One region of the Granulicatella sp. genome, then DNA from elsewhere that is predicted to be linked to it. Evidence: predicted binding sites of a transcription regulator. Region 1 holds the regulator's gene; the other holds the start of a gene.
The links. Region 1 encodes Rex, which represses fermentation and respiration genes when NADH is low (regulators of the CRP and FNR family bind a similar motif). Its sites were predicted from a motif close to TTGTGAANTANTTCACAA; they were not measured.

Region 1 (12,733 bases):
TTTTAGGGGTCGTCGTGTCCATTACTGCCCAATATTATGCAGCAAAAGCAGCAACGGGATTTACAGCGGATCTAAGACAGGCGCTCTTTTCAAAAATTCAATATTTTAGTTTCTCGCAACTGGATGCGTTAGGGAATGACACTTTACTGACACGTTTGACGAGCGATGTGAATCTCGTGCAAAACGGATTAAACATCGCGCTTCGTCTGTTGCTGCGTTCACCTTTTATCGTCGGTGGAGCGATTGTGATGGCCTTTGTTGTGAATGTGGAAATGGCATGGACGTTTGCCATCACAGTTCCAATCTTAGCAGTCGTCGTATTCGGAATTATTTACTGGACAATTCCAATGTATCGCCGGGTTCAAGGGCAAATAGATCGTATTATGCGTCTCGTGCACGAGAATTTACTAGGTGTTCGTGTGATTCGGGCATTTAACCGTGAAGAAAAAGAAATTCAGTCGTTTAGAGAAGATACCGAAGCGTTGAATCAGGCGCAACAAAAGGTGAGTGCCCTATCAGGAGCTATGAATCCTATTACGTTTGTGATTGTGAATGTAGCGCTTATCGTCATTTTATATAGTGGGGCGATAAAAGTGGATACAGGAACGTTGTCAAAAGGGGACGTAATCGCCTTAACAAACTATATGTCACAAATTCTAGTAGAGCTTGTAAAATTAGCCAATCTTATCGTGTTAATGACGAAATCTGTTGCGAGTGCGGAGCGTATTGACAATATTCTATCGATGGAACCGGATATGGTGGAAGGAACCCAAGACGTCCATCCAGATAGCGACATAGCAGTGGTGTTTAAAGACGTGACGCTTACGTATCAAGGGGACCAAAATGCAGCGCTCAACCATATCTCCTTTACCGCATTAAAAGGACAAAACATCGGCGTGATCGGGGGGACTGGTAGTGGGAAATCATCTCTTGTGAATATGATTCCTCGTTTCTATGATGCGACAGAAGGCAGTGTAGAGGTCTTCGGAGAAAACGTTCGTGACTACCGTTTTTCTTCGATTCGTGGAGCGGTTGGAATGGTCTTGCAAAAGGTGCAACTCTTCCGTGGAACGATTGCCGACAATGTCCGTTTTGGGAATGCATCTGCTTCAAGTGAAGTCGTAGAACATGCACTAGGAATTGCTCAAGCCAGAGAGTTTGTACAAACGAAAGAAGGCGGACTGGATTATGGCATCGAACAAAATGGACGCAACTTATCCGGGGGACAAAAGCAACGGATGACGATTGCGCGTGCCATTGCTAAACAAGCGCCGATTTTAATCCTAGATGACAGTGCTTCAGCATTAGACTTTGAGACCGATGCGAAATTGCGTGAGGCTATCAAGAATCAAGTGCCACGGCCAACAACCTTTATCGTGTCACAACGGGCGGCTTCTGTGCAGTACGCAGACTTAATTCTCGTTTTAGATGAAGGGAACCTGGTCGGAAAGGGAACGCATGAAGAGCTATTAGCGAACAACGAAATTTATCAAGAAATTTACTATTCACAATTTCCAAAGGAGGATGAAGCATGAGACAGAAAACTCAATGGGAAACCGTCCGTAAAGTTCTCCGCTACATCCGTCGCTACCGTATTTATTTTGTAGCGTCCATTCTTTTGGCGAGTGTGAATGTATTTGGAACCTTAATGATTCCAAAATTAGTCGGGGAAGCCGTAGACCAAATGCTAGGAACTGGCCAAGTCTTCTATGAAGGACTATTTGCCATCCTATGGCAGATTGCACTTTTTACGGCAATGGCAGCCATCGCGCAGTGGTTTATGAACCTTAGCAATAACAAGATGACATACTCGGTTGTGCGAGACCTTCGTAGAGACGCGCTTGAAAAAATCGAGACCTTGCCACTCAGTTATTTAGATATTCATCCTGTCGGAGAAATCGAGAGCCGTATCATCGCGGACGCGGATCAATTCGCGGATGGATTATTGATGGGATTCACGCAGTTATTTACGGGTGTGATGACGATTCTAGGAACGTTAGTCTTTATGCTCAGTGTGAATGTGACATTGACGCTTGTAGTAGTGGTGATAACGCCAGTGTCATTTGTCATGGCCAGCTTTGTCGCGAAAAAATCCTATCATTTCTTTAAACAACAATCGGAAATTCGTGGCGATCAAACCGCCTATATGAATGAGATGATTGAGGGGACACGAGTGGTGACGGCCTTCCAGCAACAAGAAAAAGTCATCGAAGACTTCTCGGTGATTAATAAGGAGTTGACGGATGTTTCTCTAAAGGCCATTTTCTATTCCGCGATTACTAATCCAGGTACAAGGTTCGTGAACAATATGGTGTACACAGTAGTAGGAGTCTTTGGAGCCTTCTTTGTCATTCAAAGAGGAGTAACGGTGGGACAACTTACTTCCTTTTTAAGTTATTCTAACCAATATACGAAACCATTCAATGAAATTTCAGGAGTTATTACCGAACTTCAAAATGCGATTGCTTGTGCCAACCGCGTATTTGAACTGTTGGAACAACCGTCTGAACATCCAGAGCGCAAAAATGCTGAGTCTCCTGAAACCTTTGACGGAGCGGTGGAATTTAGCCATGTGGACTTCTCTTATGTGAAAGGGCAACCGCTGATTGAAGACTTTTCGCTGGATGTCAAACCAGGGCAACGCGTGGCAATTGTCGGTCCAACCGGAAGTGGGAAGACGACGTTGATTAACTTATTGATGCGTTTCTATGAAATTAATAGTGGAAAATTAGCCATCGATGGTCATTCGATTGAAGATATCACGCGCCATTCATTGCGTAATGGATTCGGAATGGTGCTTCAAGAAACGTGGCTTCAAACGGGAACTGTCCGTGAAAACATCACGATGGGAAATCCAACGATTAGCGAAGAAGAGATGATTGGCATCGCCAAACTCTGCCATATTCATGGATTCGTCAGCCGTCTGCCACAAGGATATGATACGGTGATTTCAGATGACGGTGGGGATTTCTCACAAGGGCAAAAACAATTGCTCTGCATCGCGCGTGTCATGATGGGACAACCGAATATGCTAATTTTAGATGAAGCAACCTCTTCCATCGATACACGTACCGAGTTGAAGATTCAAGAAGCCTTTCAACATCTGATGGAAGGACGCACGAGCTTTATCGTGGCGCACCGCTTATCGACGATTCGTACAGCAGATGTGATTCTCGTCTTAAAAGACGGACATGTCATTGAAAAAGGAAATCATGCCAGCTTGATGGAGCAACGTGGGTTTTACTATAATCTCTATCAAAGTCAGTGGCAACATTAAAAATAAAAATAGCGTAGGCTCGTTGAGGAGCTTACGCTATTTTGTTAGTTAATTTTGAAATTCTTCTAGAGCTAGTGAAGCTTCTTCCCATTCGGCGAGAAGCGTTTCTTGACGTTCAAGAAGGGCAGCTTCTTCAGTTGAGAGAGCAGCGGATTTATCTGGGTCAGAATAGTTTTCCTCCAGTGTCATGGCCTCGTGGACTTTTTCTAACGCCTCTTCGATATCGTGCATCTCGGTTTCGAGTTGCTCGATACGTCGAGTCAGCGTACGAATTTGACGTTGCTCTTCTTTTGAGGCATGATAGCTGGCTTTGGCCTCTGTCATCGGCTGAGCTGTTGTTGTTTCAACACTCTTGGCTTCTTGAAGTGCGGCGAGTTCTTCTTTTTCTTGTTTTTTCTCAAGGTAGTAGTCGTAGTCGCCAAGGTAGAGTGTGCTTCCTGTTTCTTCGATTTCAAGAATGGCCGTTGCAATCTTATTGATAAAGAAACGGTCATGGGATACAAAACAAATCGTACCATCGTAGTCGATGAGAGCATCCTCCAATACTTCTTTACTATCGATATCCAAGTGGTTCGTTGGTTCGTCGAGCAGTAGGAAATTATCATGTTCCAGTGACAATTTGCAAAGGGCTAGTCGGGCTTTTTCACCCCCGCTTAGTTGTGCAGTTGTTTTTTCAACGTCACTTCCGGAGAATAGGAAGCTTCCGAGAATCGAACGCACATCTTTTTCGGGCATAGTTGAATGACGAGACCAAAGTTCCTCTAGAACCGTTTGATTCGAGGAAAGGCCAGCCAAGTTTTGGTCATAGTAACCAACTTGGACGCCAGCTCCTAAGTCAATCGATCCTTTGATTAAAGGAAGTTCACCTGTAATCGACTTCAAGAGAGTTGATTTCCCAATTCCATTTGGCCCCACAATAGCAATGGCTTCACGCTTGCGAAGTTGGAAGGAAATCGGACCGCTCAAGGCTTCGTGGTCGTAACCGATATAAGCATCGTTTACTTGTAATACTTGGTTTCCGGATTCGCGTTCCACGGTAAATTCAAATCGAGCAGAGCGCTGATCGCCTTTTGGTTTCTCCAATCGTTCCATTTTCTCTAATTTTTTACGACGGGATTGCGCGCGTTTTGTGGTTGAGGCGCGCACCAAGTTTTTTGCGATGAATTCTTCTAAGTCGTGAATTTCTTGTTGTTGCTTTTCGTAGGCTTTTTGCTTGAGTAAATAGCGTTGTTCGCGTTCTTCTAAGTAGTGTGAGTAGTTTCCCTTGTAATATTCACAGGCTTTATGGCTGATTTCGTAAACCTCATTACATACACGGTCTAAGAAATATTGGTCGTGGGATACGATCACAAGAGCGCAATTGGAAGAGCGTAAATAATCCTCTAACCATGTTAAGGTTTCAATATCCAGGTGGTTCGTCGGTTCGTCTAAAATCAGTAAATCGTGTTTCTCTAATAAAATCCGAGCTAAAGCTAACCGAGTACGTTGCCCTCCAGAGAGCGATTGAATCGGTTGGTCGTAGTCTTCTGGATAGAAACGGAATCCATGAAGGACAGTACGGATTTCAGATTCGTATCCATACGCGTTCTTTTGGTTCAGTTCTTCTTGTAGTTGGTCATAGCGTTTTAAGGCGAGTTCGTATGCCGTAGGGTCTCCTAGAAGGTCAGGGTCACCGAGTTGCTCAGCTGCTTTTTGCGCTTGTTTCTTCAAAGTTTCTACGTCTTCGAAGAGATGAATCATCTCTTCCCAGACGGTTTTCGTTGAATCGATGGCCGCATATTGGTCTAAGTAACCGATGGATAGGTCTTTTTTCTTTGAGACACTTCCCATTGAAGGTTCTTCGATACCCGCCAACATTTTTAAGAGCGTTGATTTTCCAGTACCATTACGCCCAACGATGGCAATCCGCGAATTTTCTTGAATATGAATCGTAATATTTTCAAATAGGACTTCATCTGCAAAAGTTCGAGCGAGTCCTTGTCCTTGTAGTAGTATCATGATAGGTCCTTTCAGTGAGTATTCATCTCATTTTATCATAAAAAAGAGGTGGACAATATTGAAATGCGTTCGAGTTTGCGTTCACATTCACAATTAAGAGGTTGTGAATAAAAAAGTACAAGCCTTGCTGTATATAAGCAAATTATATAGGAGTAAGTGAGGAGCAAACAAAGTATTTGTGAAAATTCATATCGTTGTGATAGAATACGCATGGATGTAAAAGAAAAGGAGTCTTAGATATGAAAGAGTATAAAGAAATGAAAGAAATCGAAGTGCCACGTGCAACCGCAAAACGTTTGGCCATTTATCATCGTTATTTACGTTTCTTGCATGATGCAGGAAAACGTCGTATTTCGTCAACAGAGTTAAGTGAAGCTGTAAAAGTAGATAGCGCAACGATTCGTCGTGATTTTTCTTATTTTGGAGCTTTAGGAAAACGTGGATATGGATATGATGTAGAATACTTATTGGAATTCTTCAGTCATACATTAAACCAAGATCGCTTAACAAATGTAGCTTTAGTCGGCGTTGGTAAATTAGGACAAGCGTTACTAAACTACAATTTCCACCAAAGCAACAATGTTCGCATCAGTGCAGCATTCGATGTGAACCCTGATATCGTCGGAACGATTCAAACAGGAGTTCCAGTCTATAGCATGGATGAAATGATTGAGCAATTAAAAGTTCAACAAATTCAAGTAGCGATTCTAACCGTTCCTCAAGATGTAGCGCAAGATACAGCCGATCGTATTGTAGAAGCAAATGTTCGAGGCATTTTAAACTTCACACCAATTCGATTAAACGCTCCAGAAAACGTTCGAGTTCAAAACGTTGACTTAACAAACGAGCTTCAAACTCTAATCTATTTCCTCGACAATCAAAAATAATTTTTGAAAGGCATCCGTAAAGGGTGCCTTTTTTGTATAAAATAAGAGTATTCAGAAATGCAAAAATTCATGATATACTATACAAAACAAGTAGAACCTTTAAATGCATTAGGGGGCTGAAGAAAATGATGAAGAAATTCAGTAGTGGAATGCTAGGGGTCGTTGCAGTAATAGCGTTAATCATCGGCGGATTTGTAACGTTGAATCTAGTGAAGAAGCATGAAATGGTCACTTTAGTTCAAAGTACGCAGGTGAGAGAATCTATTGAAAATCAATTAAAAGACTTAGATAAAAAAGCGTTGGAAGAAGGCGGAGTTATTCAGTCCTATGAAATTGATGTTGAGTCTATTCAGCATAACCCTATGGGAGGAATTCACTTTAAAATATACTTAAACTCCAATAAGAAATTAAGCGTGAGTTTTAGTCTGACTAAAAGCTTGGATACAGGTCAGTTCAAACATTCTTCAACGGGATATTCAAAGGAAGTCTCAGACTTGATAAAAAATAGGCCATAAGAAATAAGAGCTTTTTATCTAAAATAAGATTTAAAAAACATAAAAAGCACTAATCGATTGCATTGATGCAGTGATTAGTGCTTTTCTTCTGGATCTTTATCGTCTAGAGAATCATCATCCGTTTGGAAATTATCCATGATATTAGCAAGTTTCTTTAATTCATTGTAAGTTCGAAGCATATTGATACTTGTTACGATGTTTGTTGTTGCAAATAGACAGCAGAATAATGTGATAAAGTCAAATCCGTTTCCAGGATAATGAGAAGTTGCTAGAAAGATAAAGAAGATGGCTAGTGCAATTTCAAAATAGAGCTTTCTAAAGAAAATTTTTCTAGGCATAGCGTTCATCCTTTCTTGTTAAAATCTTACATAATTCTGGAAAAATAAGCAAGTATTTATTCTTGATTTTTCCTGACCAAATGAGTATTATAAAACTATGAGTTAGCACTCATTGTTTTCGAGTGCTAAAAAAGAGTAAGGAGGATTTTATATGTTAAAGCCTTTAAAAGATAGAGTTGTTATTCAAATGGTGGAGCAAGAAGAGAAAACGGCTGGTGGATTATTTCTACCAACTACTGCTCAAGAAAAATTACAATTTGCAAAAGTAATCGCAACAAGCGAATTCACTGCTTCTGAAGACCGTCAAGTGTCGGTTGGCGATAAAGTCGTGTTCGAAAAATATTCAGGAACAGAAGTAAAATTAGATGGTCAAGAATATATCATCGTGAAAGAAAAAGATATTATCGCAATTGTTGAATAAAGGGGGATACAATTATGGTGAAAGATATTAAATTTGCAGAAGACGCAAGAAGTGCCATGCTTCGTGGTGTGGACGTTTTAGCAAACACAGTAAAAGTAACATTAGGACCAAAAGGACGTAATGTCGTATTAGAAAAAGCATTCGGATCTCCACTCATTACAAATGATGGGGTCACAATCGCCAAAGAAATCGAATTAGAAGATCACTTCGAAAACATGGGTGCAAAACTCGTAGCTGAAGTGGCTTCAAAAACAAATGATATTGCCGGTGACGGTACAACAACAGCGACTGTTTTAACACAAGCCATCGTTCGTGAAGGATTGAAAAACGTAACGGCTGGCGCAAACCCAGTTGGCATCCGTCGAGGGATTGAACTTGCGACAAAAGCAGCGGTTGAAGAATTACACCGCATTTCTCGTCCTGTTGAATCAAAAGAAGCCATCGCACAAGTGGCGGCTATTTCTTCAGGTTCAGCTGAAGTCGGTGAATTAATCGCTGAAGCTATGGAAAAAGTGGGGAACGACGGCGTTATCACAATCGAAGAATCGAAAGGGATTGAAACAGAATTAGATGTTGTAGAAGGAATGCAATTTGACCGTGGTTACTTATCACAATACATGGTAACTGATAACGACAAGATGATTGCGACTTTAGATAATCCATTTATCTTAATCACAGATAAGAAAGTCTCAAACATCCAAGAAGTTATTCCATTATTAGAACAAATCGTTCAACAAGGACGTGCGTTATTAATTATCGCGGATGACGTGGATGGTGAAGCTTTACCAACATTAGTATTAAACAAATTACGTGGAACATTTAACGTGGTAGCTGTAAAAGCTCCAGGTTTCGGTGACCGTCGTAAAGCGATGTTAGAAGATATCGCTGTGTTAACAGGTGCCCAAGTCATTACAGAAGACCTTGGCTTAGAATTAAAAGATGCAACATTAGCGCAATTAGGGACAGCAGGTAAAGTGGTGGTTTCTAAAGACAGTACTACAATCGTGGAAGGTGCAGGTTCTAAAGAGTTAATCGCGAACCGTGTTGCTTTAATTCGCGCACAAGCACAAGATACAACAAGTGATTTCGACCGTGAAAAATTACATGAACGTCTTGCTAAATTATCAGGTGGGGTTGCCGTGATTAAAGTCGGAGCCGCTACTGAAACAGAATTAAAAGAGAAAAAACTTCGCATCGAAGATGCGCTAAATGCTACTCGCGCAGCGGTTGAAGAAGGTATCGTTTCAGGTGGAGGAACAGCTCTTGTGAACGTTCAAAAAGTAGTTGACGCTCTTGAATTAGAAGGTGACCTAGCTACAGGTGCGAAAATCGTATCTCGTTCATTAGAAGAACCATTACGTCAAATCGCAGAAAATGCGGGCCTTGAAGGTTCGGTCATTGTTGCTCGTTTGAAATCTGAAGAAAAAGGAATTGGATACAATGCCGCTACAGATCAATGGGTAAACATGATTGAAGCAGGGATTGTGGACCCAACGAAAGTAACACGTTCTGCTTTACAAAATGCTGCATCTGTTTCAGCATTATTATTAACAACAGAAGCTGTGGTAGCTGACAAACCAGCTCCAGTAGCACCACCAATGCCAGGAATGGATCCAGGTATGGGCATGATGTAATCAAAGGAAGAGAGGAAGAGGGGTGAAAGTTTTTCACCCCTCTTTTTCTTTTGTAATAAAACACCGCAAGGTGCTTACTAAAAAATAGAACTTCGTTCAAAACTACGAACCCCCGAGGATTTCTCTATAGTATATGCAACGAGGCACCGGCTTGAACCAAAGTCTCAAGCTCCTTCAAGATTCAAATGGACTCTAAAAAATAGATTTTTAAGAGTCCATAATTCACTTTGAATGCTTACTCCCATTGCCAATACTATGGAATCCTCGGGGTTCTCTGTTTTGAACAATTTTTTGAGGTGTTTTATAAAAAGAGGATGGAATAGAGAAGGCGAGTTACGCTACGAACCCTCGAGGATTTCTCTATAGTATATGCAACGAGGCACCGGCTTGAGCCTGTAGTTTCTTACCTCAAAAGCTTCAAAAGGAACTTACGAAAAGGCTAGTCACAATGATTGACGGGGGCGTACATTTTTGCTAAAATAGTCGTGTTGTAATTGTGAAGCACCACAGCTACAACCGCTCGGATTAGAGTACAAAAGACCGAAAGCGGCACTTTAAACTGGCGAGTCTTAGTCTAAAATATAGGAGGTGCAATATGTACGCAATCGTAAAAACTGGTGGAAAACAAGTTAAAGTTGAAGTTGGTCAAGCAATCTACGTTGAAAAATTAAACGCAGAAGCTGGCGACAAAGTAACTTTCGAAGAAGTAGTATTTGTAGGTGGAGATGACGTTAAAGTTGGTGCTCCATTCGTAGCAGGTGCAACTGTTGAAGGAACTGTTGAAAAACAAGGCCGTCAAAAGAAAGTTGTTACTTTCAAATACAAACGTCGTAAAGACTCACACCGTAAACAAGGTCACCGTCAACCTTATACAAAAGTTGTTATTGACGCAATCAACGCTTAATCACGATGATTCAAGTGACTGTACACAAAAAGAACCAGCGAATTGTTTCCTTTGAAATGACTGGACATGCAAACTATAGTGAACATGGTTCGGATATCGTTTGCGCAGGGGTATCAGCTCTGGCTATTACAACTGTGAACAGCATTGAGAAGTTAGCAGGATATCAACCGATTGTCGAAGTCGATGAGGTTGAAGGTGGTTACTTATACATGGAAGTTGTAGAGGACTTGACGAAAGACCAAGAACATACAACTCAAATTTTATTAAATAGTCTATTACTAGGGTTAGAAGATATTCAATCAGAATATCAAGACTTTCTAGCTGTAACTGTTGCATAATCAATCAAGGAGGTGCACAACTATGTTAAAAGTGAATTTACAATTATTCGCCCATAAAAAAGGGGGCGGTTCTACATCAAACGGACGTGACTCACAAGCAAAACGTTTAGGTGCTAAACGTGCTGATGGACAATTCGTTTCAGGTGGTTCAATCTTATTCCGCCAACGTGGAACAAAAATCCATCCAGGTGAAAACGTAGGTAGAGGTGGAGACGATACTTTATTTGCTAAAGTTGACGGAATCGTACGTTTCGAACGTAAAGGCCGTGACAAAAAACAAGTATCAGTTTATCCAGTAGTTGCTGCTGAATAATAATGAGTAGGATGTGACATTCAGTCACATCCTTTTTTTTAGGAAATTTGAGGAGTGACAAAACTACTGCGAACTTTCCAGATTTCTCTATAATTGCTATACTAGCTGTATCGGAGGAAGCCTTGCGTCTTCCTTCCTCTCAAGCTTCAAAGAGACTCTAGGAAATGAATTTCCAGAGTCAGTAATTCAGATTGAGTAAAACTGCTAGTATTGCTATGATAGAATCTGAAAGTTCTGTGTAGTTTTGTAAAAAAATATGTGCTGCTGTCGTAGCTCATAATATTCAAAGCAGGGAAACTCTTAAAAGTAGAAGGAGGGGTTTTTATCGAAGCGGGAAAAGAAATTCAAGCGTTCGAGGAATTGGCAAAAGCAGTAGAGCTGCTTCAAAAAGAAATCGGCTATTCGAATATAGAAGCGCTAGGGGAAACCTTACAAAATATAGTCAATGACAACACTGCGCAACAAGTCGAAGGCCTGCCAAGTAACGAAGTGGCCCAAGAATTAAACAAAGCGTATAAAGAATTAGATTTAGCAAGTTATTCGAGTGAAGAAATTCGCCGTATGATTCAATTCACGTTCTTGAAAGCTGCTAAAGAAGATGGCTTACAAACCAATCACCAAATGACACCAGATGCGATTGGATTACTCGTGGCGTATATGATTGACCAAATTACGAAGAAAGACCAGGCTATTACAATTGCGGATTTTGCTGCGGGAAGTGGAAATTTACTGAGCACGATTCTCTTATTTTTACAATCTGCAGGAAAAACAACCCAAGCGACGGCTATTGATAATGATGAAGTACTCGTTCATTTAGCCTTACAAGCTTTTGCGTTAGAACAGTTGGATGTGAAGACTTCCTTGCAAGATGGCTTGCAAGATTCACTTGTGGAACCACAAGATTTCGTAGTGAGTGATTTACCAGTCGGCTACTATCCAGTGGATGCCAATGCCGATCGTTTTGAGACAAAAAATGAAGAAGGTCATTCTTTTACCCATCATTTACTCATCGAACAGCATATTCGCTATTTGAAGCAAGCGGGAATCGGATTGTTCATCGTTCCGACAAATCTATTTGAGACTGTCGAAGGGGAAACGTTACTGGCTTACTTGCAAAGGGAAACATATGTACAAGCAATGCTCGCTTTCCCACGTAATTTATTTAAAGATGTGCAGTTCAGTAAGTCTTTACTCATTGTACAGAAACGAGGGGAATCCGCTAAACAAGTGAGTCAAGTCCTTCTTGGTGATATCCCAGAATTTAAAAACAGAGAAAAATTTAGAAAATTCACTCTAACATTCGAAAAATGGGCACAAGAAATGTTATAATGAATCCGTTAGACCCAGATGCGGGCTTAATTTTAAATTAAAGGAGAATGTGCATGTCAAAATCAATCGCGATTAATGCAGGAAGTTCAAGCTTGAAATTCCAATTATTTAATATGCCACAAGAAGAAGTGGTGGCTAAAGGGTTAGTAGAACGTATCGGATTAGGAGATTCAATCTTCTCAATCAGCTATGGAGACGACCAAAAATTTGAAGTGGTAGAAGATATTCCAAACCACGAAGTTGCGGTAGAAAAATTATTAGAACAATTAGTAGCGTTAAACATTATTTCTTCATTCGATGAAATCACTGGTGTTGGTCACCGTGTCGTTGCAGGTGGAGAATTATTCAAAGATTCAGCTTTAGTAGATGATACTGTTATCCAACAAGTAGAAGACTTAGCAGAATTTGCTCCATTACACAACAAAGCGGAAGCAGTAGGAATGCGCGCATTCAAACACATCTTACCAGACATTACAAGTGTTGCTGTATTCGATACTTCATTCCATACAACAATGCCTAAAAAAGCTTATTTATACAGCATTCCAATGGAATACTACAAAAAATTCAAAGCTCGTAAATACGGAGCTCACGGAACAAGCCACCGTTACGTTTCACGCCGTGCTGCTGAAATGTTAGGTAAACCAATTGAAGAATTAAAAATCATCACTTGCCACTTAGGAAACGGTGCTTCAATTACTGCGGTTGATGGCGGAAAATCTGTAGATACATCTATGGGATTCACTCCACTTGCAGGGGTTACAATGGGAACACGTTCTGGA
Region 2 (12,733 bases), on a different contig from region 1:
TTTTTCAACTTTCTTTCTTGAATCCACTTACCATTTTCACCAACGAAATAATGGTAATTCTCCACCCATTTATTGATTGCCATCTTTCCGTCAGATTCTAGATAATAGTCTCCCCTCCATACATTCGTAACAGGTCTGCTATTCTCGTAGTAATACCAAATTCCATCTAACTGTACCCAATATTCCTTTATTTTTCCTGGAACCCACTTACCTGATTCGTCTACAAAATAATTATTATGATCGACCCATTGATTTTTTGCCATTTTTCCATCAGTTAAGACATAATAATGATCAATCCATTTAGAAAACGCTTTTTGCTCATTTTTTTCGTAAAAATACCATTGATTATCTTCATATAACCATCCTTGTTTTTTTACATGATTTCTATCCCATTTTCCAAATGAATCGACGTAGTAATTCCCGTTATCTACCCATTTAGAAGTAGCCATTGATCCATCTTCTTGAAGATAGTAATCTCCTCTCCAAGCATTCTTTACAGGTTTTCCGTTTTCATAATAAAAGAAAGTTGCATCCAATTTTACCCAATATTCTTTTATCTTTCCAGGAACCCACACCCCCATACTATCTACATAGTAATTAAAATCATCTACCCATTTATCCTCAGCCATTTTACCGTCATCTAAAACATAATGATGGTCAATCCATTTATTACGAGCTATTTCTTCTCCATTTTCGTAAAAATACCAATATCCATTTTCTTTATTCCAACCAGATTTTTGTTTTTTACCCGGTACCCAGAGTCCAGATGAATCAACGTAATAGTTATGATTATCTACCCATTTATTTTTGGCCATTTTTCCATCTGATTCTAAATAATAATTATCTTTCCAACTTGAAGTTAATAATTCGTTATTTTCGGTATAAAAATACCATGAACCATCACTTTCTAAAAACCACCCTGATTTTTTTAAAGTAACTGATTCTTTATCATGAGGAAGTTGTGTAGTTTCTTTTTGAGCGGATTCGCCTACTGCTTCTTTGTTTACAGGAACAGTTTCATTTTTTTCTAAAACTGATGTCGAATATTTGTTATTTGTTGTTATATCTGTATTTTGAGCAAAAACTGCATTTTCACTGAATAATAATCCTAAAAATAATATTAATATTCTTTTAAAATTCATAATTCAACCTTCTTCTAATGTATTAATTTATTTCCACTATCATCAAAATAGAATGTAAAACCTTCACCTATAACTTGATTTACGTCAGAAATGATAACAAATGCTTCAGAGTCAATTTCATGAATAATTCTTTGAATCGGCATTAACTGTTGACGATTGATTACAACATATAAAACCTGTCTTTGCTGTTTTGAATAGAAACCATGTCCATTTAAAACCGTAATTCCTCTATCCAATTCTTTTTGAATTTTTCTTCCAATGCTTTCGAATTGGTCAGAAATAATAATAATCGCTTTTCTTGGGTTAAAGCCTTCTAAAACAAAATTGATTACTTTACTTGCAATAAATAGCATCATTAATGTTAAAACTGCCTTTTCAAGACCTATTACTAATGCCAGAGGAGTAACAATAAAAAAATCAATAATAAGTAAGGATGAAGAAACATTCCAACCTAAATATTTATTCATCATCATTGCAATAATATCAGTACCAGCTGTTGTCCCTTTCCCTAAAATTACGAGTCCAAGCGATACACCAAAAAATACTCCTGCAGCAATTCCTGCAACAACTAAATTTTCCGGTATAAAGCCAGGCCATTCTTGAGTAAATTTTATAAAAAAGGATAACTCAAACACTGCTAAAACAGTATAAAACATTGTTTTTTTCTCTAAATATCGATATCCAACCATTAACAAAAAAACATTTAAAACTAAACTCGACAGTGATGGATCAATATTCATTGTATAAAATAAAAACAAAGTAACACCAGTAATACCGCCTTCTCCAAAATGGTTTGCTATTACTATTGCATTAATAGTATATGAAAATATAAAACATCCTAACGTAACAAGAAATAATGATTTAAAAATGTCTTTATCTAAAAATCTTTTCAGTGTAATCTCCTCCTTATTCAGGCTCTCTATAAAATCTTCCATAAAAATTTTCAGTACTAATTTGGTTTATAATCGCACGTGAATCTGCTTCCCTAATTACTTCAACCGCATCTCTTAATTCATAGGAGGAAAGAACCGTATGTAATAAATACATTTTTTCCTGACTAAATCCACCAATAGCTTCCACACAAGATATACCATGTCTAATATTTTTAATATAAGCTTGCATTACATCTTCTCCATACCTTGTTGTAATTTGAAGCGTTACCCTATGGTACCGCTGATGGAATGTACTAATTGTCTTTGTAGATATATATTGAAAGATGATAGAATATCCTGCATTTTTCCAACCAAACAACGCTCCAAATATCACTAGTAGTATAGTGTTAAAAAAGAAAACTTCCTGCCAAATTGTTTTTCCCCTTTTATTGGATGCATATAAAGCTATAAAATCCATTCCCCCCGTAGAAGCATTTCCCTTTAGTGCTAGTGAAACATACAACCCATTTAAAACTCCTCCAAAAATAACGTTTAACATTAAATCGTCAACAAAAATAGGTTTAAAATCTAAAATTCGTATAAAAAAACTCCCTATAAAAACTTGTAAAATAGAATAAAATGTAAAACGAGCACTTATTCCTTTATAACACAAAATAGCAACTGGAATATTGAATAGTATTAACAAAATTGATATAGATAATTCAGTACCAAATAGACTAGCAATTTGATTCATTAAAATAGAAATACCTAGAAATCCACTAGAAAGTAAATTTGACGGTTGGATAAATACTTTTAATGTGAATGCTTGTAAAAATCCCGAAATAATAACGGCAATCAATGAAATAAAGTGACGAAATAGTTTGTTTTTACGGTATTTACGATAAGAGTATTTTTCAAGTAACTTCATGAATGCTCACCTACTTTGAAACAATATTCAATTCCATCTCTCGTAGGAACTTTTAAATAGGCATCATAATAATGAAAAGAAACTTGATTCATTTCTAAATAGAGAACAAGATTTTCTAGCTCCTTCATATTAGGAACTCGCCATTCAATCGTTGAAAGCCCATAAATACTCTTACTTTTCTTATTCGTTTCATTCCAGGAATTTATTGCTATTGAATATCCATCACGATTCACTTTAAAGTTTTTTCGTTTCGTTACATAATCATATGTTGTTTTAAACGAGAAGTTGTTTATTAAAAACTCAGTTGTTGCTTCTACGTCCATCACATTATAATGAAGTTGAGTAATTTTTGCACTTACGGGAAATTCTTCTGAAGCTTCATCAATACCATCAATAAATTCGTGCAACGAACGTTTCATTTCATTTCCTTCTAGATATTGATCAACTTCCTGAGAAGGATTATCTTCAACAACCATAAATTTCAATCGATTTCCCTCTGGATCCATAATATAAAAATTAGTTGTATAACCATCGAATCCTGAACCTATAATCGTTTGTTCTTCCATAATAAAATGATTAATCAATTCACCAATTTGAGAAGATTTTGCCAAACGAAAACCTATAGAATAAGTTGTTAAAAATGAATCAGAGTCACCATTTCCTTGGACTAGTTTAAAAAGTGGGATACTCCCTCTTCCATGACCAATCAAAACTTCATTATCAAATTCCTGCAAAACAGAAAGACCCATTATTTGTGTATAAAATTTTTTCATTACGGTTAAATTTCGAACTGTAATCGAAATTAAAGAAATCGTCCACTCTTTTTTTGACTGTGGAACAACAAAATCTTTCATAAATTGTATCAAATTACGCATGATTTATTTCCTTTACAAAAAAATGGGGAGGAATAAAATTGTTCCTCACCCACTCAAAATTTTATCCTTCAAAAGCAACAGTTAATGGTGGTACTACTTGTTTTTTACGAGAAACAACTCCTGGTAATGTAAGTAATCCATCTGTATAGCTTGAGTTGAACGCTTGGGCAACTTTGTCTTTATAATCTCCTACAACTAAAACTGTTGAAACGCTTGTTAAGATATTTGTAATTACAAAAACAAAAGTATCATATCCATTTTCTGAATTTGCAGCTCTCATACTTTCTTCTAAGGCCTCTCTACGAGCTAATAGTTCTTCAGGGTCTACAACATTTACTTGAGCAATACGTAAATTCGCTCCCCCCATTGGGAATGATTTAGCATCTAAGTCAATTAACTCCGCTTCAGATTTGTCACCAAGATTTGTTCCGGCTTTTAACATTTCTAGACCATAGACATTAACATCAATCTCAGCAATGTTTGCCAAATCGGTTGCTGCTTCAATATCTTGTTGAGTACATGTTGGAGATTTGAATAATAAAGTATCCGAAACAATTGCAGATACCATTAATCCAGCAATATCTTTAGGAACTTCAACCCCATATTCTTTATACATTTTGTACAAAATGGTATTCGTACATCCAACAGGTTCTGCACGATAAAATAAAGGATTTGCTGTTTGGAAATTTGCAATACGGTGATGATCCACTACAAATTCAACTTCTACTTTTTCTACGCCAGTTGCGCTTTGTTGTACTTCGTTATGATCCACTAAAGCAACACGGTTTGTCTCTTGTGAAATATCCCCAATAACTCGAGGAGCTTCTTTCTTGAAATAATTTAATGCATATTGTGTTTCTTCATTAGGAGTCCCTAAGGCAACTGCTTCTGCATCCTCACCTAATTGACGTAATAAGAAAGCATATGAAATTGCTGATGTAATTGCATCAGTATCTGGATTTTGATGTCCGAAAACTAATAATCTACTCATTTTGTGGCCTCTCTCTATTTAAATTTACATTGACAATTTTAACATAATTACCAATTAAAACCAACAAAAAATGCACTTATACATAAAATTTGAACATAAAAAACTGCTATAGCTTTTACACTATAACAGTTCTTTCATTAGGCGTTTAAAAATCCTTTATAATCATCAGTTCTTAAAATTCGTCGAGCATTATCCACACGTTCTTGAGTTGGCGGTTCAATATGATCCAATTTATATGGAATTCCTAAGTTCTTCCATTTATATACACCCAGTTTATGATAAGGTAAAATCTCAAACTTCAATACATTTTTCAGTTTACTTACAAATTCACTTAATCGGATGAGATATTCATCATAGTCTGAGCGTTCTGGAACTAACACATGGCGAATCCATACGGGTTGCCCTTTGTCTGATAAATACTCTGCTAGTTGAAGAATATTTTTATTCGTCCATCCTGTTAATTTCTTATGTTGGTCATCATCAATATGCTTAATATCTAATAAAATAAGATCTGTATATTCTAATAACTCTTCGAATTTTGAAAAGAATGGTTCGTCATACGTGAATGGCATTCCACAACTATCTAATGTTGTGTGTACTCCAGCTTTCTTACAACGCTTAAAGAAATCGATTAAGAAATCAATTTGCAATAAAGGCTCTCCTCCGCTGACAGTTACGCCACCTTTACGTCCCCAGAATGCACGATATTGCAATGCTTGATCGAGTAATTCTTGAGAAGTAATCGGATGACCGCCCCCAATATTCCAAGTGTCTGGGTTGTGACAAAACTCACAACGCATACGACAACCTTGCATGAAGGTTACAAAACGGATACCTGGTCCGTCTACAGAACCAAAACTTTCTGTAGAATGGATATATCCAGTTACTGGTTCACTCATCATTATTCCTCCTATCTTTTCTCTTCTAGTATATCACAATTCGTGTCCTTTAGGGCTGTTTCGATTAAAAAACGGATGGACGATTTTGCCCATCCGTTTTCGTAATTTCAGCAATGTTGCGAGTCATCCTCGCACTTTGTGTAATCTGGTTCGGTCTCCTTGAAATACTTCTACTTCGAAAAATTTAGTCGGATGCTTGGCATCCTCTTAAATTTTCCTCCAGTGGTCTATTTTCAGAACAGTAAACCTCATACCTTAAGATTACATGCTTTCGTGCATTGTACGGTTGATTACGTCTAATTGTTGTTCACGAGTTAATTTAATGAAGTTAACTGCGTAACCAGATACACGAATTGTTAATTGTGGGTATTCTTCTGGGTGTTCCATAGCATCTAATAATGTATCACGGTTGAATACGTTGATGTTTAAGTGGTGACCACCTTTTGAAGCGTAACCATCTAACATAGAAACTAAGTTTTCTTCTTGTACATCTAATTCACGTCCTAAAGCTTTAGGAATGATTGAGAATGTATTTGAGATACCATCTAATGCATATTGGTAAGGTACTTTTGCTACTGATGATAATGAAGCTAATGCTCCGTGTGTGTCACGACCATGCATTGGGTTAGCACCTGGTGCAAATGGTTCGCCAGCACGACGTCCATCAGGAGTGTTACCTGTCTTCTTACCATAAACTACGTTAGAAGTAATTGTAAGGATAGAAGTTGTATGTTTAGCATTACGGTAAGTTTTATGTTTTTTAACTTTAGTCATGAATTCTTTCAATAACCAAATTGCGATTTCGTCAGCACGATCATCGTTGTTACCATATTTAGGGAAGTCGCCTTCTACTTCATAGTCTACAACAACGCCATCTTCATCACGAATAGTTTTAACCTTCGCATATTTAATAGCTGATAATGAGTCAACCGCTACTGAGAATCCAGCGATACCAGTTGCCATTGTACGTAGAATTTCAGTGTCATGTAATGCCATTTCAATTCTTTCGTAGCTGTATTTATCATGCATGTAGTGGATGATGTTTAATGTATTTAAGTATAAACCACAGATCCATTCCATCATGTCATTGTATTTTTCCATTACTTCGTTGTAGTCTAAGTACTCTGAAGTGATTGGTTGATATTTAGGACCAACTTGTGCTTTAGATTTTTCATCGATACCACCGTTGATCGCATATAATAATGTTTTCGCTAAGTTAGCACGAGCTCCGAAGAATTGCATTTGTTTACCGATACGCATAGCAGATACACAGCAAGCAATTCCGTAGTCATCGCCCCACTCTGGACGCATTACATCATCGTTTTCATATTGGATTGCAGATGTATTAATAGAAGTTTTAGCTGCAAACAATTTGAAGTTTTCTGGTAAACGAGTTGACCATAGAACTGTTAAGTTTGGTTCTGGAGCTGGTCCTAAGTTTACTAATGTGTGTAAGAAACGGAAACTGTTCTTAGTTACTAATGGACGTCCATCTTCACCAACACCGGCAATAGATTCAGTTACCCAAGTTGGGTCTCCTGAGAATAATGCGTTGTATTCAGGTGTACGAGCGAATTTAACTAAACGTAATTTCATAACGAAGTGGTCAACAAGCTCTTGAGCTTCTTGTTCTGTTAATGTTCCGTTTTCTAAGTCACGTTGTACATAGATATCTAAGAATGTTGAAGTACGTCCTAGAGACATAGCCGCACCATTTTGTTCTTTAATAGCTGCTAAGTATCCTAAGTATAACCATTGAAAAGCTTCGCGAGCATTTGAAGCTGGTTTAGAAATATCGAATCCGTAGATGTTACCTAATTCTTTTAATTCTAATAATGCACGGTATTGTTCTGAAACTTCTTCACGTAAACGAATTACATCATCAGACATAGTGCCATCGCCAATGTTAGCGAAGTCTTTTTGTTTTTCTGCGATTAAACGATCAACCCCGTATAAAGCTACACGACGGTAGTCACCGATGATACGTCCACGTCCGTAAGCATCTGGTAAACCTGTGATAACACCTGATTTACGAGCTGCACGCATTTCTGGAGTGTAAGCATCGAATACACCTTGGTTGTGAGTTTTACGCCAGTCACGGAAGATACGAGAAATTTCTTCATCAATCTTGAATCCGTAAGCTTCAGCTGATTGCTCACTCATACGAATACCACCGAATGGTTGTAAGCTACGTTTGAATGGTTTTTCTGTTTGGAAACCAACTACTGTTTCTAAGTCTTTGTTTAAGTATCCAGGACCGTGTGAAGTAATTGTTGAAACTACTTTAGTGTCTAAATCTAAAATACCACCAGCTTCACGTTCTTGCTTGTTTAAGTCCATAACTTGTGCCCATAAAGCTTTAGTAGCTTCAGTAGGTCCAGCTAAGAAACTGTCGTCTCCTTCATAAAGTGTGTAGTTTTCTTGGATAAAGTCACGGACGTTAACTTCTTCTTTCCATACTTTACCTTTAAAACCGTTCCATTGTTCCATATATTTTTCCTCCTTAGATAATTGGTTGTGAAACTTATAACAGCTATCTACACAAATATTATAACACAATTAAATCTAAGTGCAATACAAAAGTGTAAAAAAATACAAAGATTTTGTTAAGTATTGTTATAATAGCTATTTTAAGACAGTTTTAGTTGTGAAAGATGTATTATAACAGTGTGTTTTGCTGTACTATAATTTTGAAACAGAATGAAACATTTCACAATATGGCATGATTATTCACAATCTATCCTTTTTTTATCTTCATTTTACTAATAAAAAAAGAGCATTATCAAACTAAATTTGATAATGCTCTTTCAATTTAGCGTTTCAGGAGGGATTCGAACCCCCGACCGTTCGCTTAGAAGGCGAATGCTCTATCCTGCTGAGCTACTGAAACAGTACTAAATTATTATACCTAAAGACGAACATTCTGTCAATCGATTTTACAGCCTCATTCCGACTCTTCGGTTTCTTTTTCTTTACCCTCTAGTTTATGCTTTTTTGAAAACAACATAAAGGTATAGATAACCAACATTACCACCGCCATGATCAGCACTCTTGCTGCTAAGGTAAAATTATATAAAGCTGCAATGGCACTTAATGCAAAGAAAATAATAGTCATATTTTTAACTGTTTCAAGAATGGGGCGTTTTCTTCCCATTGGATTTGGTCTATTATCCATTCGTTACTCCTTTGTTTCCTTCGTTTTATACATTAATAAAGCTGAAGCAATTGCTACGTTCAGTGATTCCGCTTTTCCAAACATCGGAATCGTCACTACGACATCAGCTAGTTCAATTACATCCCTAGAGACCCCTTGACCTTCATTACCAACAACGATAGCTACATCTGTTGCTCCTTGTAAGTCTGAATAATCCTTTGAGTTTCGATGCAATGCTGTAACAGCCACTTGAACACCCTTCTCTTTGAGTATTAGCAAGTATTCTTGTAAGTTCGCTTGGAAAACTGGAATATGAAAATGACTTCCTTGCATTGAACGAAGAACTTTGTCGTTATATAAATCAACCGTTCCTGTTCCTAAAATAACCGCATCAAATCCAGCAGCATCTGCTGTTCTCACAATCGTTCCTAAATTACCAGGATCTTGAACCGCATCTAGCACAATTAAGCGGCCTTTATGAGGTAATATCTCCTGCTTAACAATTTCAACAACTGCTAAAATCCCTTGAGTCGTCTCCGTCATTGATAATTTATGGAAGACGTCTTGTGATACAACTAGCACCTGTACATCTGTTTGAGCTAACAGATTTTCATAGTCTTCAAGACGATTACTGGTAACCACTATCAACTTAATCTGAGCTCTTTCTTTAATCGCTTCTTCAACAAGGTGTTCCCCTTCAAGAAGATACATCCCTGCTTTCTTACGACCTTTTGCAGTCTGAAGTTTGACAAGCTCCTTAATTTTTTCGTTCTTAGTTGAACTAATGCTTTCCATATAACTACCCTTTTAATCCTTCTATTGTATTAATGAATTTTTTTACTTCTGTCTTTTGATTTTGATGAAATCTACATTTCATCGGTACAACGAAAGTCTCCTCTTTCTCTAAAAAATGCAATATTAGTTTCGGATTTCCTAAGAGCCTCCTCTCAAAAGAAACTTTTTGAATACGATTTGATGGGATAACGATGGGTCTATTTGCTCTCCAAACACCTTCTTTAGAAGTTTCAAACAGAACGAAACCATCTTTAGCCCAAAAGAGTACAAAGGTTTGCTCTTCTTTTTCTAAAGCAACTAAGCTATCAGCATCCGTCATTTCAAATCCGAAGAAACTAATTTGACTTTTTAAATCCTCGATGATTTCCATTCTTATTCCCCTTCTTTCGTTTCTGGGTTGATTTCTTAGAACTTACTTCTTTCTTTTTCGGTTGTGTGACTGGTTTTAATTGTCCTGCATAAAATTCAAACTGAACCAGTTTATGTTTTCCTGCAACTTTCTTCAAGTCTCTTAGTTCACGGTCGTTCACTAGACTCAGAACTAAACCATCTTTCCCCATCCGTCCTGTACGTCCAGAACGATGTGTATATTGATCCGTTGAGTCTGCAAGATCATAATGAATAACAAGTGGTAAATCTTCAATATCCAGTCCCCGTTGTGCTACATCGGTACTAAGTAAGAACGGAATATGCCCTTTTTTAAATAAATCAATCGCTTTTTTACGTTCCGTTTGATGAGCATCACTTGATAAAAGTGCAACTGGGACTTGATGAAACGATAACTTTTCTCCGAGTAACGCGGCGTTTGCAATCGAATTAACGAAAACTAATGCTTGCTTTGCATTTTCTGAGAATGCTAACTTTCTTAATACTTCGTCACGTTTTCTAGTTGGACATTCAATATATCCATGAATTACATTCGCATGATCAGCGTTTCCCTCTGAAACTTCCACAAAAGTCGGTTGTATATTAATCCATTTATTCACTTCTTCTAAATTTTTATTCTTGGTCGCAGAGAAACATAACACTTGTCTTTCAGAAGGAAGCTTCTTCACAAGTTCTCTCGTGTTGTTCAATTGCTCTGGATCAAGTAAATAATCTGCCTCATCTAATACAAGCAGTTCTACTTGATGTAGCTTTAATTTACGGAGTTTTGAAAGTTCTAATAGTCGACCAGGTGTTCCAACAACAATTTCTGGTTTTTCTTTTAACTTCTCTACTTGTCGTTTAACGTTTGCTCCACCCGCTAAAACTTGTACACGGATTTCTGACGATTTCCATTCTCTAATCACCGTTCCAATTTGTTGGGCTAATTCTTGTGAAGGCGCCACAATCAAAGCTTGGAGTGTCCTATCTGCTTTTACTCTTTCCAAAATAGGAACGACATACGCTAATGTTTTCCCAGTCCCTGTTGGTGAGATGGCTACGATATCTGTCCCCTCTTTAATCAGTTCTTGTGTCTTTTCTTGTATCGGTGTTAATGTGTGGAAGCCATGTTGCTCCCAAATAGTCTTTGTATTCATAAGTGTCCTTTCCGATAACCATTGTTCTTTTGAGTCCTATTCATTTTAACGAAGAAACTCCTATACTTCAAATAGTTTCAACGTTTCTATAAAAAAGAGAACTGCTGTTACACAGTTCTCTTTACTATTTTCTATTAAAGTGCCATTTTCTTTTCTAAATATCGTTGCCCTTGTTCAAAAAGCAAACAGATAATCCAGTAAATAATTGCTACTAAAATATAAACCGTCATATAGTTTTGTTCACGACCACCTACAATTTTCGCATTTTGGAAAATATCAGGTAGTGAAATCATCGCAACAAGAGATGATCCTTTAATCATATCCAGTAACACATTACTTAATGGTGGTATTGCAATCCGAAACGCTTGAGGAACGATTACTTTTTGTAAAGTTTGACGATAACTCATCCCAAGAGACATCGCTGCTTCCCATTGGCCATTATCCACTGCATCCATTGCCGAACGCAACACTTCAGAAATATACGCGCTACTTGCAATACTAAAACAAAGAAGCGCACAAACTAAAGCTGGTAATGTTATTTTTAAGAATGGTAAACCAAAATATAGTAAGAATAAAAACACAAGAGTTGGTGTTCCACGCATAAAGGACACATGAAACGTTGCAACCCATCGTAGAAAACGAAATCTGGAGCGCCTCATTAATACGAGAGTAAATCCTAAAATCGTTCCGAATACAAAGCTTGTTAATGCGACTCCTAATGTATATCCTAATCCACTAAGAATAAACCAAAAATTGTTAATCGCAATACTGATATCGATGATTTTATTTAACATATTAGTCTACATCTGAAATATCGATTTTTTCTGTTTTAAATTCTTTAGGTTCTGTTACGTCTTGACCAGCGAAGAATTGTTCAGAGATTTTTTTCAATGTTCCATCTTTCTTCATTGCATCCATCGCTTCATTGAACTTATCACGTAATACAGTGTTATTTAATGAAATTGAGAAGCTTGAACTATAAGGGTTTGCGTAAACACCTTCATTAATTTTAATGTCGTATTTATCTTTAGCAAAAGCGACCGCGATTGATTGTAAGTAGTAATCGTTGATGATTACATCTGTACGTCCGTTAACTAAATCAGACATATATACATCATTAGTTACGTTGTCATAAACAACTAATTCAGCACCAAGTTTTTTAGCAATCTTCATGTAGTTTGTACTAGCTGCACCTGCTGCTTTTTTACCTTTTACATCAGCCCAAGAATGGATGCCTGAATTATCGCTTCCACGAACAACCATTGATGTAAATGAGTATTTATGAGGTGTAGTGTGCAAATAGTCATCGAAGTTTTTTGCACCTTCTTCAATTGAATAGTTGGCGATATCTGTCATACCACTATCTAAAGCTGTTAACATTCCGTCAACACCCATTTCCGTAAATTCAACTTTAAGGTTTAAACGCTTCGCAACTTCCTTCATGATTTCCACATCGTAACCAGTTAGTTCATTATTATCATTATGGAATGATTGTGGATATAAAGTACCTGCTGTTGATACTTTAATGACACCAGATTCAACAATTTTATCCCA

Region 2: pflB (formate C-acetyltransferase) is a predicted target of Rex. The motif match lies at 8,223-8,240, and genes of this name have one in related genera.

Annotation. Positions count from the first base shown of each region.
Region 1 covers NZ_DBHISP010000014.1:20,077-32,809, forward strand. Annotated here, with positions in the region: gene ACO5V7_RS07350 (ABC transporter ATP-binding protein) at 1-1,535, shown strand, start outside; gene ACO5V7_RS07355 (ABC transporter ATP-binding protein) at 1,532-3,277, shown strand; gene ACO5V7_RS07360 (ABC-F family ATP-binding cassette domain-containing protein) at 3,326-5,275, opposite strand; gene ACO5V7_RS07365 (redox-sensing transcriptional repressor Rex) at 5,533-6,162, shown strand; gene ACO5V7_RS07370 (DUF1310 family protein) at 6,288-6,677, shown strand; gene ACO5V7_RS07375 (hypothetical protein) at 6,752-7,015, opposite strand; gene ACO5V7_RS07380 (co-chaperone GroES) at 7,167-7,436, shown strand; gene groL (chaperonin GroEL) at 7,451-9,070, shown strand; ribosomal protein L21 leader region at 9,575-9,650, shown strand; gene rplU (50S ribosomal protein L21) at 9,666-9,974, shown strand; gene ACO5V7_RS07395 (ribosomal-processing cysteine protease Prp) at 9,980-10,312, shown strand; gene rpmA (50S ribosomal protein L27) at 10,335-10,625, shown strand; gene ACO5V7_RS07405 (class I SAM-dependent methyltransferase) at 10,986-11,954, shown strand; gene ACO5V7_RS07410 (acetate/propionate family kinase) at 12,008-12,733, shown strand, end outside.
Region 2 covers NZ_DBHISP010000005.1:998-13,730, forward strand. Annotated here, with positions in the region: gene ACO5V7_RS03660 (CHAP domain-containing protein) at 1-1,142, opposite strand, end outside; gene ACO5V7_RS03665 (YitT family protein) at 1,157-2,077, opposite strand; gene ACO5V7_RS03670 (YitT family protein) at 2,049-2,942, opposite strand; gene ACO5V7_RS03675 (VOC family protein) at 2,939-3,817, opposite strand; gene ACO5V7_RS03680 (manganese-dependent inorganic pyrophosphatase) at 3,879-4,808, opposite strand; gene pflA (pyruvate formate-lyase-activating protein) at 4,946-5,707, opposite strand; gene pflB (formate C-acetyltransferase) at 5,969-8,197, opposite strand; tRNA gene ACO5V7_RS03695 (tRNA-Arg) at 8,524-8,597, opposite strand; gene ACO5V7_RS03700 (hypothetical protein) at 8,652-8,882, opposite strand; gene ACO5V7_RS03705 (TrmH family RNA methyltransferase) at 8,886-9,656, opposite strand; gene ACO5V7_RS03710 (hypothetical protein) at 9,661-10,026, opposite strand; gene ACO5V7_RS03715 (DEAD/DEAH box helicase) at 9,992-11,179, opposite strand; gene ACO5V7_RS03720 (amino acid ABC transporter permease) at 11,314-11,961, opposite strand; gene ACO5V7_RS03725 (transporter substrate-binding domain-containing protein) at 11,975-12,733, opposite strand, start outside.